DNA from 3 places in the Neobacillus sp. NPDC093182 genome. Region 1 is predicted to be linked to each of the others. Evidence: riboswitches for the same ligand, from Rfam matches in the RefSeq annotation. Region 1 holds a riboswitch; each other region holds the start of a gene.
What was found. A riboswitch is a leader RNA that binds a small molecule or an ion and turns the genes downstream of it on or off. The one in region 1 is predicted to bind glycine.
Positions count from the first base shown of each region.

Region 1 (4,292 bases):
TACCTTAGATTTCTTTCGGAATGTTGCCATGCATGATAAAATGAATAACTATATATTATGAAGTTGTTAGATTATAATTTTACAATAGTAATAGGTGTGATGGATTTTGAAGAGAAAAAAAACGCTGATGAGTATTATGATTGGTATCTTAGTATTTAGTGGTTGTCTATATTTACTTCTGCCAGATCGTAATCAAACAAAGGTGGAAAGTGTCAAGGCGGTTGCTTCTGCTCATAAAGAACAAACAACAGTAGATAAGGCAGTTGAAGATACTAAAGCTGAAGAACAGGTACAAACTGAACAAGCAGACGAGAGTGATAAGCCAATTACGGAAAATATTAAGGATAAGGTCAGGGAAGTTGTCGAAGTTGCACTAAACTTTCTTAAGAGAGATCAGAAGATTGTGGCAATCGGTGACTCTCTAACCGAAGGTATTGGAGATGAATCAGAGAACGGCGGTTATGTGGGAATTCTTAATCACACGTTTGAAGACAAAAACCTAAATATCACCGTAGAAAACTATGGTAAAAAAGGAAACCGGACAGACCAACTACTGAAAAGGCTGGAGAAAGAAGACGTAGCTTCCTCCATTAAAGAGGCTGATATTGTTCTAATCACAATTGGCGCGAATGACATTATGAATGTATTAAAATCCAATTTTATGAATGTTACGATGGAACCCTTCCAAGAGGAAAGGGTGAAATATATAGAGCGATTAAAGGCCATTTTTAATAAAATTAATGATCTAAATCCAGATACCCAAATTTACTTAATAGGTTTTTATAATCCATTTGAACGCCATTTTGGTGAAATAAAAGAACTTGGCATGATCATTGACCATTGGAATGACGCAGGAGTATCTCTTGCAGAAGAATATGATAATGTAAGGTATATTCCAACAAAAGACTTATTCAGTAATACTAACATGGACTTATTGGCGGAGGATGAATTTCACCCAAACACAAGCGGCTATAAACAAATGGCCCAGCGAGTTTTAGAATACTTGAAAAAATCCAATGAAAAAACCGAGATTAACACAGTCGAAGTCGCGTCATAATCCCCAAAAAAAAGCTAGGTTTGCTTCTGTTAATTTATAATAGTGTTTAAATTCTGAAAATTAATTTGACATCTTGATTTTGATAAACTAGTATATATTTATATTCATACTAGCGGATGATTATTGTGGGAGAGACTAAACGCATTGTTTAGCACCGAAGGAGCAAGTCCCAAAATTGGGCTCAATCTCTCAGGTAAAAGGACCACAATAGGACGCGTCTCTGGAGAGCGCCATGTGCCACCAAAGGAGTTAAACTCTCAGGTAAAAGGACAGAGAAAAATAGGGATACGCCTATTTTTCTCTGTCCTTTTTTTGTGGAGAAAAATAGAGAAAAACAGAAAAAGGAGGGTGTTAAACGCAAAACGAATAGTTGGGGAGTCCATATTTTTCGGTTTCCAATAAGGTTGATCAGGTAAAGTATTTACTTTAAAAAATGTAAGCGCTTATTTCTGCCGATTTGACTAAGTAAATTAAACTTTTATAGGGATATTACCTATCCTGGAAAAGAAGAAAGAGGGGATTCATTTGCAGGAACAAAAATTGTCGCGGGGTTTAAAAAACAGGCACGTTCAACTTATCGCTATTGGCGGGGCTATTGGAACAGGATTATTTCTAGGAGCAGGAAAATCGATTCATTTAACAGGTCCATCGATTTTATTTGCGTACTTGATTACAGGTACCATTTGCTTTTTAATCATGCGTGCACTCGGAGAACTGCTTCTATCCAACTTGAAATATCATTCTTTTGTTGATTTTGTTAGAGACTATTTAGGTAATATGGCAGCATTTATTACGGGATGGACCTACTGGTTTTGCTGGATTTCCATCGCAATGGCCGATTTAACAGCCGTTGGTCTCTATACACAGTTTTGGTTTCCGGACGTACCACAGTGGATGCCAGGATTAATTGCACTTGTCGTTCTGCTCTTTATGAACTTAGCAACCGTAAAGCTATTTGGCGAAATGGAATTCTGGTTCGCCTTAATCAAAGTCATTGCGATTCTTGCACTAATTGTGGTTGGGATATTCATGATCGTTAAAGGCTTTTCCACAAATTCAGGCACATCTAGTTTCACGAATTTATGGAGCCACGGCGGCATGTTCCCGAATGGCATTAATGGTTTTATTTTGTCATTCCAAATGGTAGTGTTTGCGTTTGTTGGGATTGAACTTGTTGGCCTTACAGCAGGTGAAACAGAAGACCCAGAGAAAGTAATCCCAAAAGCAATAAATAATATCCCTATACGAGTTTTGATTTTCTACATTGGTGCCCTCATAGTCATCATGAGTATTTATCCGTGGAATGCGATTGATCCAGCGAAAAGCCCATTTGTCCAAGTCTTTGTGGCAGTTGGCATAGCAGCAGCGGCTGGTATTGTCAATTTTGTTGTCCTAACCTCAGCAGCATCGGCTTGTAACAGCGCCATCTTCAGTACAAGCAGGATGGTATACGCGCTTGCCAAAGACAAAAATGCACCTGTACCATTAGCGAAACTGGATTCCCGTAAAGTACCTTCCAATGCATTGTTCTTCTCCACTATAGTCATTCTAATTGCCGTTATATTGAACTATGTGATGCCAGAAGGAGTTTTTACGCTGATTACAAGTATTTCTACTGTATGTTTCCTCTTTATTTGGGGAATTACGGTCATCAGTCATTTAAAATACAGAAAAACCAGACCAGATTTAGCGAAAGTGAACAAATTTAAATTACCGCTCTATCCATTTTCCAATTACTTAATCCTTGCTTTCTTAGCGTTTGTGCTAGTTGTACTTGGGCTTGCGGAAGACACTCGTATCGCCTTATTTGTAACACCTGTTTGGTTCATCATGCTGATAGCGATTTATAAGATGATGATCAAGAAGACAGATGATGTGGAGCAGGAGAATCAACAAGAAGTAGTAGGAAATTAGGCGGATTTTTTAAAATAAAAATGTTTCCGCTTACAAAAAGCTTGACTTGTATAAGTGTTACTATTATTCTGAAAATAATAAAAATGAATAAGCGGAAGATGGTTGTGGGAGAGTGCAAATTTACACGCCACCGAAGGAGCAAGTTCCAAAAAGACCCTTGGAACAAATCTCTCAGGTAGATGGAACCACAATTGGACGCAGCTCTGGAGAGCGCATATACGTTATATGCCACCAAAGGGGAAGGTTCTTAATCGGACTTAAACTCTCAGGTAAAAGGACAGAGAAGGGTAGAAGAAAGCCTAGTGCTACCCTTTTCTGTCCTTTTTTGCGTGCAAAAAAAAGGTTCTAATCACAGAAGAGGTAGCCAATACAACAATCAAGGGGGAAACGGGAATGAGTTTACAACAAAATGATTCCACTATCTTTGAAGCAATTCAGAAAGAGCAGCAGCGTCAGCATCAAACGTTGGAACTGATTGCCTCTGAAAATTTCGTAAGTCAAGATGTTTTAGAAGCAATGGGAAGTGTGTTGACGAATAAATATGCGGAGGGCTATCCAGGGAAGCGTTACTATGGTGGATGTGAATTTGTCGATGTGGCAGAACAAGTTGCCATTAACCGCCTAACTCAGTTGTTTGGTGCTAAATATGCCAATGTTCAGCCTCACTCAGGTGCGCAGGCAAACTTCGCTGTATTTTTCGCTCTCCTTCAACCTGGTGATAAAGTGATGGGGATGAACCTCTCACATGGCGGACACTTAACGCACGGAAGTCCTGTTAGTGTTTCAGGAAAATGGTTTGAGGTAGTGTCCTATGGTGTCAGAGAAGATACTCAATTGATTGATTACGATGAACTGGAAACGATCGCGAAAAAAGAAAAACCTAAATTGATTATTGCCGGAACAAGCGCTTACCCTAGAACGATTGATTTTGCACGGTTTAGACAAATTGCAGATCAAGTTGGCGCAAAATTAATGGTGGATATGGCGCATATTGCAGGACTAGTTGCAGCGGGTCTTCATCCATCACCGGTTCCTTATGCGGATGTTGTAACGAGTACTACGCATAAGACGCTCCGAGGACCGCGCGGCGGCATTATTTTAACAAATGATGAAGAAATGATAAAAGCCATTAATAAATCGGTGTTCCCAGGAATTCAAGGCGGACCGCTGATGCATATTATTGCGGCTAAGGCCGTTGCATTCAATGAAGCATTGCAGCTAAGCTTTAAGGACTATGCGAAACAAATCATTGTAAATGCAGCAACATTAGGAGAAACATTAAAAAAGCAAGGCGCAGCGCTTGTTTCTGGTGGAACCGATA
Region 1 covers NZ_JBIVOI010000007.1:106,426-110,717, reverse strand. Annotated here, with positions in the region: gene ACIQAA_RS14270 (SGNH/GDSL hydrolase family protein) at 107-1,057, shown strand; glycine riboswitch at 1,174-1,272, shown strand; glycine riboswitch at 1,275-1,333, shown strand; gene ACIQAA_RS14265 (amino acid permease) at 1,583-2,971, shown strand; glycine riboswitch at 3,067-3,169, shown strand; gene glyA (serine hydroxymethyltransferase) at 3,365-4,292, shown strand, end outside.

Region 2 (4,292 bases), on a different contig from region 1:
CTGATCGTCAGTGGTCTGGCCCACAAGACGTCCTGGTACCTTTCTCATTAACTTAGTAGTTACCGCAAAATAACCGCAGTGTGGTCCGCCAAACGCAGACGGAATTCCAAACGGCTGTGCGTCACCAATGACAATATCTGCACCAAACTTTCCAGGAGGTGTTAATACTCCAAGTGAAAGTGGATTGCTTGAAACAACAAATAAAGACTTATTTGCATGGACAATTTCCTCTAGTTCTTTTAACGGTTCAATTCTTCCGAAGAAATTTGGGTACTGCACGATGACTGCGGCAATTTCTTCATTTGCCAATCCCTTTAATGCTTCAATATCTGTAATTCCCTCGTTAACTGGTACTTCAATCACTTCAAGATACTGACCTTTTGCATAAGTTTTTAGGACTTCCCTTGACTCAGGATGAACAGCACCAGAAACAATAATCTTTTTGCGTTTCGTATGACCCGCGCTCAACATCGCTGCTTCTGCCAATGCGGTTCCGCCATCATACATGGAGGAGTTTGCTACATCCATACCAGTTAACTCACAAATCATCGTCTGGAACTCAAAAATGGCTTGGAGCTCCCCTTGGGAAATTTCAGGTTGATATGGTGTATAGGCTGTATAAAATTCAGAGCGTGAAATAACATGGTCAACGATTACCGGCATATAGTGGTCATAAACTCCTGCACCTAGAAAGGATACATTTGTTTTTAAATCGGCATTACGAGAAGCCATTCGGAATAGTTCTTTCATCAAAGAAGTCTCAGATTTTGCAGCTTTGATGTTGTATTCCCCTTTAAATCTAACCTTTTCAGGAATATCGCTGAATAATTCATCGACGGATTTAACGCCAATTGTTTCGAGCATTGCCTTTTTATCTGCTTCAGTCATAGGTAAATATCGATGTTTCATAAACCTAATCTCCCCTCGTGTTTACTTTTCTCGTTTATAAAAAGGTGTTGGTACGACTTTCGCCTTCAAGCGTTTTCCGCGAATTTCAACCTCAATTTCTGATTCAAGACCTGCGTATTCATTTTTAATTAGCACAAGTCCAATATTCTTTTTCAAGGATGGTGATTGCGTTCCCGTTGTCACTTCCCCAATCAGTTCCTCACCTTTATAGACAGGGTAACCATGACGCGGTATTCCACGGTCAATCATTTCAATTCCAACTAATTTTCTTGCAGCACCCTGTTCCTTTTGCTGTTTAAGTACTTCTTTACCGATAAAATCAGCTTCTTTATTTAACTTAACTGCAAAGCCGATACCTGCTTCCAGCGGGGTGATTTCAGGAGACAATTCTTGGCCATAAAGCGCAAGAGTCGCTTCAAATCTAAGAGTATCCCTGGCGCCTAAACCACAAGGAACGACCCCTTCCTCTTGCCCAGCAGATAAAATCGCCTTCCAAAGTTCTACTGCGTCTGACGCATCGCAATATATTTCAAAGCCATCCTCGCCTGTATAACCAGTTCGTGAGACCAGTGCGTTTTTTCCTTTAATCGTTACTTCCTGTTGGAACTTAAAGAATCCAATGCTACTTAGATCAGTATCACCTGCCAGCTGTTGAAGTACTTTTTCAGCAATCGGGCCTTGCAGCGCCAATTGAGCCATTTTTTCAGACAAATTATCGATCGAAACATTGCCCTCTAAATGGTCCTCAAGCCATTTATAGTCCTTTTCGATATTGGAAGCATTAACAACTAGTAAATAATGATTGTCTTCTATTTTATAAACAAGAAGATCATCAACAGTGCCGCCATTTTCATAGCACATTGCATTATATTGTGCTCCGCCATTTTTAATTTTTGATATGTCGTTTGTTAACATCTTTTGCAAATAGCTAAGACTGTCTGGTCCCGTGACGATGATTTCCCCCATATGCGAAACATCGAATAAACCAGCTTTTGTGCGGACTGCCTCATGTTCTTCCTTGATGCTTGAGAATTGAACAGGCAGCTCCCAGCCTCCAAAGTCAATCGTTTTTCCACCATATTCTTTATACACTTCGAATAGCGGTGTCCGTTTTAATTCAGTCATCAATAATCCCCCTTCAACTAAAGATGTTTTTCATTTGTTGTTCCATAAATCCAGGGCATAATAAACAAAAAAGGACAGAAACCTCCCTTTAACAAAAGAAGGTCTCTGTCCTTGCACCTGAAAGTTTACCTTAGATGGCTTTCCCCTTTGGTGGCTGCTCAATTTTGTCAGCACTCTCCAGAGCTGCGTCAAACAAGAGTTCTTTTGCCTGAGAGATTCACACATCGTGCTTGCTCCTTCGGCGCTACATTTGTAGTCTCTCCCCTTGTCATCATCCGCATTATAATATTTTCAAATTCGGGTCATACTAAAATATACATCTGAGAAATTTATTTTATTGCAATAATTAAAACATTCAAATCTATTACCATCCTACCATTAAAGCATAAGGTGAGCAATAAATTTTTGTGCATTAAGGAGCTGAAACCATGACTGTTGAAATAGAATTTGATTCCTCCTGGCAGGATGAATTTTTACATAGAATTGAGAACGATGGACCATGGGGAAATTGGGACCTTTTTAAACTGGCAGTCGGCGTTGAAAAACACCTGATTATCCCTGAATTTGAAGGCTTGCAGGCACCCAAACATTTGCCTAATCTGACGCCGCTTCCACACCAGCTCGAGACGGCAAAACAAGTAATTGAGAATATGAATGGAAAGGCCATTCTTGCCGATGAAGTTGGGCTGGGAAAAACGATAGAAGCTGGTCTTATTTTAAAAGAATACATGATTCGTGGACTTGTAAAAAAAGTTCTCATTCTTGTCCCAGCCTCTTTAGTAACCCAATGGTCTTATGAATTGAATAGTAAATTCTTTATACCCGCAGTTTCTCAAAAGAAAAGCTATGTTTGGGAACAATGCGATGTTGTCGTTTCGTCTATTGATACAGCAAAACGGGATCCACACCGTGATATTATCTATAAGCAGGACTATGATTTAATCATTATTGATGAAGCACACAAGCTAAAGAATAATAAAACAAAAAACTATGAGTTTGTTCAAAATCTAAAGAAGAAGTTTTGTCTGCTTCTCACTGCTACACCCATTCAAAACCGAATTGGTGAAATTTTCAACCTCGTATCCCTATTAAAACCTGGACATTTAGGCAGTGAAACAGCCTTTTTTGATAAATACAAACGGGATGCACGTTCATTAAATGATAATGAGCATTTAAAAGAGCTAGTTAATAAGGTAATGATTCGAAACCGCCGCGCCGATACAGGCATTGAATGGACCAAGAGACATGTTGAAACCATACCGATCGAATTTACACCACAGGAAAAAGAATTGTATCAAGCCATCACTGATTTAAAGAGCGAAGGCGATTGGGTACAAACAAGTGCATTCTCGGTGATGACTTTACAGAGGGAAGCATGCAGCAGCAGAGAGGCCGTTTTTTATACGCTTAAGAACATGCTTCAGAAAAAAGAAAACCCTACAAAGGAATTTGAAGAGCAGATTCAACATTTAATTTCAAAAGTGGAAGCAGTTCCATCCAACTCTAAAGCAGAAAAGGCTTTGGAACTGATTCAAAAAATAGATGATAAGGTTATTATTTTCACCGAATACAGAGCAACCCAAATGTACCTGCAATGGTATTTAAAACAAAACGGGATATCATCCGTTCCGTTCCGCGGGGGCTTTAAACGAGGTAAAAAAGATTGGATGCGCGAGCTATTTCAAAAGCATGCACAGGTACTCATCGCGACAGAAGCAGGTGGTGAGGGAATTAACCTTCAATTCTGTAATCATATTATTAATTTCGATTTACCGTGGAATCCAATGAGACTGGAGCAAAGAATCGGAAGGATCCATCGTCTGGGGCAGGAAAAGGACGTTATGATCTATAATTTTGCAATCCAAAACACAGTGGAGGAACATATATTAAAACTTCTATATGAAAAAATTGAACTTTTTGAAAAAGTAATAGGTGATTTGGACGATATTTTAACGAAGTTAGACTTTGGAAGTATTGAAGATCATTTAATTGATATTTTTGGACAATCCTGCTCTGAGGGTGAGATGCGGATTAAGATGGAAAATCTTACATCTATGATTGATTTAGCTAAAGATATGCAAAAGGAGGATTCACATGCAGCAGCTGGAAATTCATAACTTTCTCATACGCTATTTTCAAGCTAATGAATGTGAAATAACAGAAAATGGTCCAGGATACTTAACGGTTCAATTAACAATTGAGCTCGATAAGGAATTAATGAATCGGCCTTTTTATTGGCATTACCTAGAAAAAACTGG
Region 2 covers NZ_JBIVOI010000001.1:438,029-442,320, forward strand. Annotated here, with positions in the region: gene gcvPA (aminomethyl-transferring glycine dehydrogenase subunit GcvPA) at 1-909, opposite strand, end outside; gene gcvT (glycine cleavage system aminomethyltransferase GcvT) at 931-2,034, opposite strand; glycine riboswitch at 2,221-2,309, opposite strand; gene ACIQAA_RS02340 (DEAD/DEAH box helicase) at 2,463-4,151, shown strand; gene ACIQAA_RS02345 (YqhG family protein) at 4,129-4,292, shown strand, end outside.
Region 2: it holds a riboswitch for glycine, as region 1 does, so the genes downstream of both, gcvT (glycine cleavage system aminomethyltransferase GcvT) here and ACIQAA_RS14265 (amino acid permease) in region 1, are expected to answer to the same signal.

Region 3 (4,292 bases), on a different contig from region 1:
AGCTTCTTCATAAACATCGCCAAGTCATCGTGGAAAAAGAAGGACGAGCTCCGATCTCTGAAAAGCTTTTGATGAAGGCATTCGGTTTTGGTGCATCCTCCCCTGCTCTTTATAAATTTGGTTCAAAACTGGCAGCGCCGGTAATGTCGCCATTTACGCAGGATGAAAAAATCTCAAAAGGTCCGGGCCCTTTAAAAGCATGGACAGAATCAAGGGATTTCCCTGCACCAAATAAAGAAAGATTCCGTGATTGGTTTAAAAATCGTCCGAAAGGTGGAAATCATTCATGATAGGTACCATACAGAATCGCGATGCATTTTTAGGAAAAATAGCCAGCCGGCTAGGCCGTAAACAAAAAATGGAAATAGAAAGACCCATCTGGAATTTTCATCCCCAAGATGAAGTTCTAAAAGGCAGCTCACAAGATGAGCTTGTGGACGTATTACGGGAACAATGTAAAAATATCCATACGAATTTTGTCATGACCTCAAGTGCTAATCTATCTGACTCATTAAAAGAAGTGGTAAACCACAATGGCGGCGGCCCAATTGTCACCTGGAAAGATGAACGCTTTTCACAATTTGGCCTCGAAAAATTAATGAAGGAAGAATGGCCTCAAGAGGGAATTGATCTTCATATTTGGGATCATACAAAAGGCGAAGAAAATATCGCAAAGGCCGAGGCTGCAAATATCGGAATTACGATCAGTGATGTAACATTGGCGGAATCAGGCACAGCCGTTCTCTTTAGCAGCAAGGATAAAGGGAGAACAGTCAGCTTTTTACCTGCGACTTCCATCATAATAATCCCGAAAAGCAGCATCGTTCCCCGCATGACACAAGCGGCCCGTATCATAAATGAAAAAGTAAAAAACGGCGAACAAATCGCCTCCTGCATTAACTTCATCACAGGACCCAGCAACTCAGCAGACATCGAAATGATCCTAGTTGTTGGCGTTCATGGACCCATTAAAGCAACCTATATCATTGTAGATGATATTTAAGGTGACAGGATAGGAGAACCACCCTGCTCTAACGGCGCAGGGTGGTTTTCTGTTTTTCTAAAACATTTATGCTGATAGTTTGATATCTTTTTCCTTTTTTCCTCTATTGGAATACAAAATAAATAATAGTATAAACCATAGAGGTGTCAACAATAAGGAAGGACGTGTTTCTTCGGCAGCCAGCATAATGATAAGAATCATAGCAAACAACGTTAGGACCGCATAATTAATAAATGGTGTGAATGGTGCTTTAAATGTTGATTTAGCATGTAATTGCGGGCGTGTTTTCTTATACTTTATATGACAAATTAATATAACACCCCAAACCCAAATAAAACAAATGGCACTAATGGTTGTCACGATTCCAAAAGCTTGTGCCGGAATAAGTTTACTCAAAAGCGCACCGACCGATACCACAAGCGTGGATGTCCATAATGCGTTACTTGGTACATAATTTCTATTCAGTTTTGCAAAATTAGATGGAGCCTGATTATTTTTGCTTAAATTGAAAAGGATCCGGCTTGTTGAAAACAAACCGCTGTTGCAGGCAGAAGCGGCTGAAGTTAATACAACAAAATTAATAATTCCTGCGGCAATAGGAACTCCGACCAAACTAAATGTTTTTACAAATGGGCTTTCTGCTGCATTTAGCTGGGTCCAGGGATTCACACATAGTAGGATAATCAATGCACCTACGTAGAAAAAAAGAATTCTTGCAGGAATTTTATTAATAGCCGATGGGATATTCTTTTCTGGATTGGAGGTTTCCGCTGCCGATACACCCACTAGCTCAACTCCCACATATGCAAATACAACCATTTGGAATGATAGTAAGAAACCTGAAATTCCGTTCGGAAACAGTCCTCCATGTTCCCAAAGATTTTGAATTGTTACCGTTCCAGCATCGGTCTTGAATCCCATCACAAGCAATATAACCCCAATACCAATTAATACGAGAATAGTAATTACTTTTATTAAAGCAAACCAAAACTCCAATTCACCAAAAAGCTTTACCGTTAATAGATTAAGTCCTAATAAAATGATTAATGAGATGATAGCAGGTACCCATTGCGGAATGTCAAACCAATATTGTATATAGACTCCAACTGCAATAACATCAGCCATAGCAACCATAATCCAACAAAACCAATATGTCCATCCTGTTATAAATGCTGCCCGAGGTCCAAGATAATCTTCTGCAATATCGGTAAACGATTGGTAACCTGCTTTAGACAACAGGAGTTCCCCTAGCGCCCTCATAACGAAAAAAACGGCGATACCCACGATTAAATATGCAAAGATGATGGATGGACCTGCCAGTTGTATCGCTTTACCTGACCCTAAAAATAACCCAGTGCCAATGGTTCCGCCAATGGCAATTAATTGAACATGCCGATTTTTTAAATCCCTCTTTAATTCTTGCTGTGCCAAAACAAATTCCTCCCTAAAACTACTTTTAATGTGAAACGATGAGCAATAGATTTACCCAATAAAAAAAAGAGATTGGATGTTCTCCAATCTCTTAGGTCTAAGAATAACAAATAATAGTTGTCATGCTAATGAATATCAGCATAACAAATAAATATTCAGTACTCTTCTGTCCTTTTGCCTGAGATTGTGAACCCTTCGGCGCCGCTAAAATTCTAGCGGTCTCTCCAGAAGCTGCTCCTGCTATAGTTTGATCCATAGCATTCATAGCTGCTAATTATTAAATTTTTTATTGCGATAGTATTTTCAATATTTTATAAGTTTAATAGTAATTAAATACTTTGTCAACAACAACAAATAACACTCTGTTTTTTCAAATGATTAACCTAATACTCAAACCAATTATTATCCACCACTTTTTTATACCAATAATAACTGTCTTTTTTCCAACGTATTAAGGTATTAAAATCAACATGGACAATTCCAAACCTCTTACTATACCCTTCTGCCCATTCAAAATTATCCAACATAGACCACAAGAAGTAACCTTTAATATTCACTCCTGATTCTATAGCTCTGCTTAAGGCTGTTAAATGCTGCTGAAGGTATTTAATTCTCCTGTTGTCTTTTATAGTGCCGAAGACAGGCTCATCATTGTAGCATGCCCCATTTTCAGTAATATAAATGGGTACATTTCCATATCTTTCTGTCACATATGTTAATACTTTATAAAATCCTTCCGGATAAACTGGCCACCCTATATCGGTACGTTCATATCCCATTTCTACCGTTTCACAATTAAATAGCCCAGTATTCTCCTTATATCGTCCAATTTGACCTGCATAATAATTAATTCCTAAAAAATCAATTGGCTGTTGGATGATTTCCATATCGTCTTCCTCTATAGAAAGCTCCACACCTTTCTCCTTAAACCAGTCCACTAAATGCTGAGGATATTCCCCTTTAAACACAGGATCCATAAACCATCTAACTTGATGATCAATCTCTCTGTAACATGCCTCAACATCTTCTGGCCTATTGCTAAATGGTTCGAACCATGTTGTATTTGGAGCATAGCCAATTTCACCATTTATGCCAAGCTCTCTAAATTTTTGAACAGTCCGGCCATGGGCCACCAATAGATGATGAGAAATATCGGTCGCTAGTTGTAAGTCTGTATTTCCAGGCGCATGGGCACCTGCATAATTAGCAATATATGAAATACATAATGGTTCATTTAGCGTAATCCATTTTTTTATTTTCCCATTAAATTCCTTAAACATCGTCTCTGAATATTCCACAAAAGCTTCAACACTATCACGGTTTGCCCAGCCGCCTTTGTCTTGTAAAGCTTGTGGAAGATCCCAATGATAGAGTGTACACATTGGTTCAATTCCATTTTCTATTAATTTATCAACAAATTTATGATAGAATTCTAATCCCTTACGGTTGATATCACCTGTACCATTCGGAAAAATACGGGGCCAGGAAACTGAAAATCGATAGGTATCAATCCCCAGCTCCTTCATCATTTTAATGTCTTCCTCATATCTATGGTACGAATCACAGGCAACGTCTCCGTTATCTCCATTTACCACCTTTCCAGGTGTATGGGAAAAGGTATCCCAAATTGAGAGTCCACGGCCATCTTCAAAGGCTGCCCCTTCGATCTGATAAGAAGCAGTAGCGGTTCCCCACTTCATGTCCTTTGGAAATTGAATAATTGTCATATTAAGTCCCTCTATCAATCTATTTTTGTAATTTGAAAATCTCAAGGACATACCTTTCAAGAGGTATGTCCTCTTGTCATTAACCTATTTGGTTACAGGCCAACTGTAAAACTTTGGCTGCCTTGTTCTGG
Region 3 covers NZ_JBIVOI010000006.1:20,037-24,328, reverse strand. Annotated here, with positions in the region: gene ACIQAA_RS12435 (LutB/LldF family L-lactate oxidation iron-sulfur protein) at 1-290, shown strand, start outside; gene ACIQAA_RS12430 (LutC/YkgG family protein) at 287-1,003, shown strand; gene ACIQAA_RS12425 (amino acid permease) at 1,070-2,434, opposite strand; glycine riboswitch at 2,591-2,672, opposite strand; gene ACIQAA_RS12420 (GH1 family beta-glucosidase) at 2,818-4,161, opposite strand; gene yicI (alpha-xylosidase) at 4,254-4,292, opposite strand, start outside.
Region 3: it holds a riboswitch for glycine, as region 1 does, so the genes downstream of both, ACIQAA_RS12425 (amino acid permease) here and ACIQAA_RS14265 (amino acid permease) in region 1, are expected to answer to the same signal.